2 regions of the Variovorax sp. KBS0712 genome follow, and region 2 is predicted to be linked to the other one. Evidence: riboswitches for the same ligand, from Rfam matches in the RefSeq annotation. Region 2 holds a riboswitch; the other holds the start of a gene.
The links. A riboswitch is a leader RNA that binds a small molecule or an ion and turns the genes downstream of it on or off. The one in region 2 is predicted to bind cobalamin.

Region 1 (3,399 bases), 1.7 Mb from region 2:
TGCGGTCGGCCAGGTTGTAGGCGCGCAGCGCGAGCTTGAGCGACGGGTTCGCCTGCCAGCTCACGCCCGCATCGGCCACGGTGTAGGAGCCGATGCGGCGCGTGTTGGCCGCATCGACCTGCCGCGCGCCGACGTGGCGCACGCCCAGCTCGGCCTCCCACTGCGGCAGGAAGCGCCAGTGCAGCCACAGGTTGGCCGCCACCTGGGGCACGCCGGCGGGCGTGTTGCCCGCGCGCGAGACCAGCGACTTGCCGACCGCCTCGTTGAAGTCGTCGTAGCGCGCACGCAGCCGCGCGGCGTTGGCTTCGAGGCGCAGCGTGGAGGTCAGCGCGAGGTCGAGCGTGGCTTCGATGCCTTCGGACGACTGCTTGCCGATCTGCTGCACGACGGTCGGGTCGTTCGCGTCGCGCGACAGCAGCTTGGTCTTCTCGATGCGGTAGGCCGCCACGCTCCAGGCGCCGCGGCCCTCGGCAAGCTGGCGCTTGTAGCCCACCTCGACCTGCTTGCCGACGCTGAGCTCGAACGGCACCTGCGTGGCCGAGGTGCTGATGAGCCCGGTGAGCGGATCGGCCGCGCGCGCCACCTGCGCATAGAACGACTGCGCGGCGTCGGGCGCGTAGACCACGCCCAGGCGGCCGGTGGCGTACTCGAAGGTCTTGTCCAGGCGCGGGGCGCGGTTCTGCGGATCGGTGCGCACGATCTTCGCGTGGTCCCAGCGCAGGCTGCCGACCACCGACCAGTGTTCGTTGAAGGCCAGCTTGTCTTCGGCGAAGAAGGCGTAGGTGCGGGTCTTGGTCTTGTAGCGCGGCAGGTAGGGCGTGGGCGAAGCGTAGTAGCCGGGGTTGAAGACGAAGGCATCGACCACCGAGCGCCCGCCGTAGGGCGTGTCGCTCGAATTCAGGAAGTCGATGCGGTTCACATCGAAGCCCACCAGCACCTGGTTCTTCAGCCCGAACAGCGCGTGCTTGAAGGTGGCGTCGGTGCGGTTGCCGATCTGTTCCTGGTCATGGCCGATTTCCAGGTAGTCGCCGCGCGTCACGCGGTTCGTGGTGGCGCTGTAGGTGTAGGTTTCGCTGTCGCGCCAGTGGCGCTTGCTGTCCAGGCGATAGAGCTGGTTGCGCACGGTGACGGCGTCGTTGGGCGTCCACTGCGCATCGAGGCGGGTCCAGCGGTCGCGGTACTTGACCTCGGCGTCGTCGAGGTTGTAGTTCTGTTCGCGGTTCAGGCTGCTCACGCGCCCGTTGACGAGCGGCACGCCGAAATAGCGCTGCGGCGTCTGGCGACCTTCGTCGTGCGAGAGCGTGAACTGCAGCCGTGGCGACACATCGAGCCGCACCGCGCCGCCCACCGCCAGGCTCTCGGCCTCGCCGCGCCGCATGAAGCCGTCGGTCCTGCGGTGGCTGATGTCGAAGCGGTACGACAGCATGTCGTTGATCGCCCCGCCGCTGCCGAAGGCGACCTGGCGCGTGGCGTCGGAGCCCCCGCTCACGAGCGCCTCGTTGCGGATCGGGCCGCGCGTGGGCTTCTTGGGCACCACGTTGATCGCGCCGCCGATGGCGCCCTCGCCGAACATCACCGAGGCGGCGCCGCGCAGCACCTCGATGCGGTCGGTCGACCAGGTGTCGAACGGGAAGGTGACGGTGCCCGCGCCCACATACAGGCGCGTGCCGTCGTACAACTGCATCACCGAGCCGTGGCCGTTGAAGCCGCGCGCCGACAGCGACGAGCCGCCATTGCCCGGCGCGGGCGAGCCCGTGATGCCGGTGGCGCGGCTCGCGGCCTCGACCACCGACACGTCGCCGCGCGCGCGGATCGCGTCGCCGGTGAGCACCTCGATGCTGGCCGGCGTTTCGAGTGGCGTGAGGCCCAGGCGGCTGCCGGTCTGCGTGGGTTCGTCCAGGGCCAGCGGCGTGTGGCGGCTGGCTTCGACCTGCACGGGCGTGAGGCTGGGGCGACCGGTTGCGTCGGCCGACTGGGCGAGAACTGGCCCGCAAGCGAGGCCGAGCCCCAGTGAAAGACCTGAAAGACCCGAAAGGCGCGCCCGTTGCAGGGGCGGGCCCGAGCGATCGCGCGGCGGCGATGCAATGCGATTCATCCGACTTCTCCTCCGGCCTGCGTCCCCGCAGGCTCCTGACCGATCGCGGACGCCAAGGGAGAAGAGACGAGGGGCGGTGCCGTTTCGCGCGAGGGAAAAGCGGCAGGCCCGGACACGCACTCCCGCAGCATCCGAAGGCGGTTGCGAAGGCCGGTATCCGGGCTCGCGGAGTGCGTCGGGATGCAATGCATGCACCTCGGCGCCGAAGCCCTCGCCTTCCCACGCCGAAGCGCAGTGGCTGCCCAAGCGAAAGATCGCCGGGGCCTGAGGGTGTCGATGTCCGCTGACCGTTGCGGGGGCAGCGCAGGAATGGAAGGGTCGTTCGAAAAAACGACGCCTCGCACCTGCTTCCCGTTTAACCCCGCCGCCAATCCTGTGACTGGTCGTGCAGGGCACCTTCGAACCGTGGGGTGTTGGACAACACCGGTGTGAACCAATGTTTCCAACCGCCGGGATTATAGGGAGCGCCCTGCGGCGGCGCCCTTGCGGGCCTCGTCAGACGGGCTTGCCGTCGGGCCCGAAGAGCCGCCGCAGCACCGCCACGCCGGCCACCAGCGCATTCGAATACGTGGCGTAGGGCTCGTGGGCGGCTTCGAGCGGCACGTACACATGGGTGGAGTCGCCGGGCGAGCCGTCCACGGCCTCCATCAGCACCCAGTAGAACTCCCCTTCTTCCAGTTCGTGGACGGTGAGTGCGATGTCTCTCGGCGAAGGCATGACGGTCAGAGAAATGAAACAGGGAATGAACCCGCCTTTGAACGGGCAAGGGGCCGGCGCGGTTGTCAGTACTAGGGCTTCTCCTACAGTGCATGGACGCCGCGCGGCCTAATGTTAGGGGTGGGGAGTTGCATCAGAACAAGGAGTCAGCATGAAACATTTCACGCTTGAACCCAACATGCGCGCCGCCTTCGGTGGCGCGTTCTACCCGACCGGTTACTCCCTGGTGATGTTTCCGAGCGTCGAAGACGCCAGCCGCATCGGCCACGGGCTGATCGCGAAAGGCATCGTGAGCGGCGACGAGGTCTACCTGATACCGGCCGAAACCGTCCTGGCGGAAATCGCGCCGACCGTGCATGCCTCGCACAGTCCCCTGCCCTCCGCCGGCACCGACGGCGACACGGTGCGCGCCTTCATCCAGCTGGCCCACGAAGGCCACACGGGCCTGCTGATCCGCACCAAGGACGGCGCCATCGCCGAGCGCGTGATGGAACTGGTGCGTACCGTGCCCTACTCGATCGCCGAGCGCTACCGTACGCTGGTGATCGAGGACCTTTGAACGCCGGCCGAAGCGTCGGTCAAGGCGT
Region 2 (3,399 bases):
TTCCAGAGCATGTAGGCGGCCAGCAGGTACAGGATGCTCGCGAACACGCGCTTGAGCTTTTTCACCGGCAGGCTGTGCGCGGCTCTGGCGCCCAGCGGGGCGGTGAACACGCTGCAGGCTGCGATCACCACGAGGGCGGGCAGCCAGATGTAGCCGAAGGCGCCAGCCGGCAGGCCCTGCACCGACTGGCCGCTGAGCACATAGCCCAGCACGTTGGCCACCGCAATGGGAAAGCCCAGCGCCGCACTGGTCGCCACCGCGTTGTGGATCGCCACGTTGCACCAGGTCATGAACGGCACGCTGATGAAGCCGCCGCCCGCGCCCACCAGGCCCGAGATGAAGCCGATGACGCCGCCCGCCGCGAGCTGGCCGCCGGTGCCGGGCATCTGGCGCGTGGGCTTGGGCTTCTTGTCGAGGAACATCTGCGTGGCCGAGAAGCCCACGAACAGCGCGAAGAAGATGGCCAGCGCCGTGCCCTTGAGCAGCGCGAACACGCCCAGGCTGCCCGCGAGGCTGCCGATGACGATGCCGGGGGCCAGGCGCTGCACGATGTCCCAGCGCACCGCACCGCGCTTGTGGTGCGCGCGCACGCTGGACACCGACGTGAAGATGATCGTCGCCATCGAGGTCGCGATCGCCATCTTCACCGCGAGGTCGGCCGGCACGCCGCGCTGGCCCATGATGATCGTGATGAACGGCACCATCAGCATGCCGCCGCCGATGCCCAAGAGGCCCGCGAGGAAACCGGTGCCCAGGCCGAGCGCGGCGAGTTCGGCGATCAGGAGCGGGTCGAGCAGGGCGGTGAAGTTCACGGGGTGTTGGGAAAAAGAGCGGCTGAAAAAGCAACGGCCCCGTGCGGTGAAGCAGGGGGCCGTGGCGGGAAAAGGTGTCTGCAGATGGTGTGCCGGACCCGCATCCTGAACCAGGGTTCAGGTGGGCGAGGGCAGCAGGACTTCGGGTTCATCTGACGCGAGATGATCACGCCCGTCAAGCGATGTACCAAGCCCGGCTCCGGAGAGCATTGGAACAAGGAAATATTAAGCCCGACACGTCTGCAGACAAAACGGATTTTACGCCCCGGATGTGCCGGGCCGCGTGCCCTCAGAGCAAATGTCCATCGCCCGCCAGGGCCTGATCGAGTCTCTGAATGAGCTGGGCGGCCTGCGGGTCGGTGTCACCGGAGGTTTCGTCGGTGCTCGTTGCAGGTGCAACGGCAGGGGCCGGTGCGGCGGCAGCAGCGGCAGAACTGGCCTGCTGGGCCGCGAGATCGAAAGCCAGGTTCAGCGAGGCGAGCACCGCGATGCGATCGCGGGCCTTCACCTTGCCTGCGTCGCGGATCTTGCACATGGCCGCGTCCACGCGGTCGACGGCCTCGCGCAATTGCGCTTCGCCGCCGTCGGGACAGCCGAGCAAATAGCTCTGGCCCATGATCTGTACTTCAATCTGCTTCATGCGTGATGGGAATCTTCGGAAGGGGGTTCGGCCGGCAGCCGTTCGAGCAGGGCATCGAGGCGGGTGCGGGCCGCGGCGAGCCGCGACTTCAGGCCGTCGCGTTCACGCGTGAGCGCATCGACCTGTTCCTGCAGCAGCGCGTTGGTGCGCTGCACCTCTTCGTGACGCACGAGCAGGCGTTCCACACGCTCGGCGATCTGGTCGATGGGGCTGGAGGCGGGCATGGTTGGCGATTGTAGTTTCCCGGGAATTCGGAACATCCGGCGCACCGCGCGGGGCGCGCACCGGACGTGGCCGAGATTCTGGGGCCTGCGCCGCTCGTGATCAAACCCGGTGTGGTGTGTGCGCCCCGTGGGCCTAAAATCCTGCCCGTTGGTGCTCGCGGCGTGGTTCGCACGGCGCAGTTCAACGGGAAGCAGGAGTGGACGCCCCCCGGGGCCGAAGCCGCCTGCGCTGCCCCCGCAACGGTCAAGCAGACGACGCCGCAACGCGTCACCCCTTTCCATCCAGCCACTGGGCGCCCTGAAACAGGTGCCTGGGAAGGCGGCAAAGGGTCGATCTGCCAGCCCGGATACCGGCCAACAAGGCGGCTGCCGCATCGGCAGCCATGACGCCCATGGCGCCGGCGGGGAAGCCGGCCAGGGCATAGAAGTTCGTTCGGTTCACCCCATGATTTCCTGTGTTTCCCTCTCCAGCGGCCGCGCCAGCGTGCGCCGCAACCGTCCCGCGTGCCTGCCGCTGACGCTCGCCCTGGCTTCGGCCTTCGGCGGCCTGGCCCTGCTGCCGCTGGCCGCGCAGGCGCAAGCCGCAGCAACCGCATCCGCACCCGCTGCCGCCACGCTCGACGAGACCGTCGTCACCGCCAACCGCACGCCGCAGGCGCTGTCGGACCTGGTGGGCGATGTCTCCGTCATCGACCGCAAGACCATCGAGCGCAGCGGCGCGACCGGCGTGGCCGACGTGCTGGCGCGCCTGCCCGGCATGGAGATCTCGCGCAGCGGCGGCGTGGGCAACGCCACCAGCGTGTTCATCCGCGGCGCCGAATCGCGCTTCACCGCGGTCTACCTGGACGGCGTGCGCATCGATTCGCAATCGACCGGCGGCGCCGGCTGGGAAGGCATTCCGCTCGCGCAGATCGACCGCATCGAAGTGCTGCGCGGCCCGGCCGCCGCGGTGTACGGCTCGGACGCCGTGGGCGGCGTGATCCAGCTCTTCACCAAACGCGGCGAGGAGGGCGTGTCGCCCTACGCCGGCATCGGCTTCGGCAGCCACGGCCTGCGCCGGATCGAAGGCGGCGTGAGCGGCAAGTCGGGCCTGCTCGACTACTCGTTCGGCGTGGCGCATGAAGAAAGCAAGGGCTTCAACATCCAGCCGATCGCCAAGCGCACGCCCTCGAAGGACGGTTTCACCAACCCCGACCGCGACGGCTACCGCAGCACCTCGGGCAACCTGAAGCTGGGTTTCCAGATCACGCCCGACCAGCGCATCGACGCCACCTTGCTCACCAGCAACACCGAGGCCGCCTACGACCCGTCGGTGAGCTTTCGCACCAAGCCGCCGATCACCTTCCGCAACGACCTGTCGACCAACGAGCTGCGCACCGCCGGCCTGACCTGGTCAGCCAAGTGGAACGACATCTACAGCACCCGCCTGCAGGTGACCGATTCGCAGACCGTCTACAAGACCCAGCCCTCGTTCTATCGCACCGAAACCCGCCTGCGCGGCTACCTGTTCCAGAACGAATTCCGCTTCGGCGCGCACCTGGTGACCGCCACGCTCGAGCGCCGCGAAGACGTGCTCGAGAATGCGCCCACCACCTCGGCCAAGCTGTTCTCGCGCGACCGCTCGCAGAACGCCGCCGCACTGGGCTACGGCTACGTGAAGGGCCCGCATTCGCTGCAGCTGCACGTGCGCCATGACGACGACAGCGAGTTCGGCGGCAAGACC

Region 1: another riboswitch for cobalamin. It lies ahead of FFI97_RS00290 (TonB-dependent receptor); the one in region 2 lies ahead of FFI97_RS08045 (TonB-dependent receptor domain-containing protein).

What each region holds. Positions count from the first base shown of each region.
Region 1 covers NZ_VCCD02000001.1:52,168-55,566, forward strand. The annotation lists gene FFI97_RS00290 (TonB-dependent receptor) at 1-1,936, opposite strand, end outside; cobalamin riboswitch at 2,226-2,510, opposite strand; gene FFI97_RS00295 (hypothetical protein) at 2,591-2,812, opposite strand; gene FFI97_RS00300 (hypothetical protein) at 2,964-3,371, shown strand; gene FFI97_RS00305 (EI24 domain-containing protein) at 3,341-3,399, opposite strand, start outside.
Region 2 covers NZ_VCCD02000001.1:1,754,254-1,757,652, reverse strand. The annotation lists gene FFI97_RS08060 (sulfite exporter TauE/SafE family protein) at 1-812, opposite strand, end outside; gene FFI97_RS08055 (cell division protein ZapA) at 1,102-1,452, opposite strand; gene FFI97_RS08050 (hypothetical protein) at 1,449-1,676, opposite strand; cobalamin riboswitch at 1,809-2,050, shown strand; gene FFI97_RS08045 (TonB-dependent receptor domain-containing protein) at 2,122-3,399, shown strand, end outside.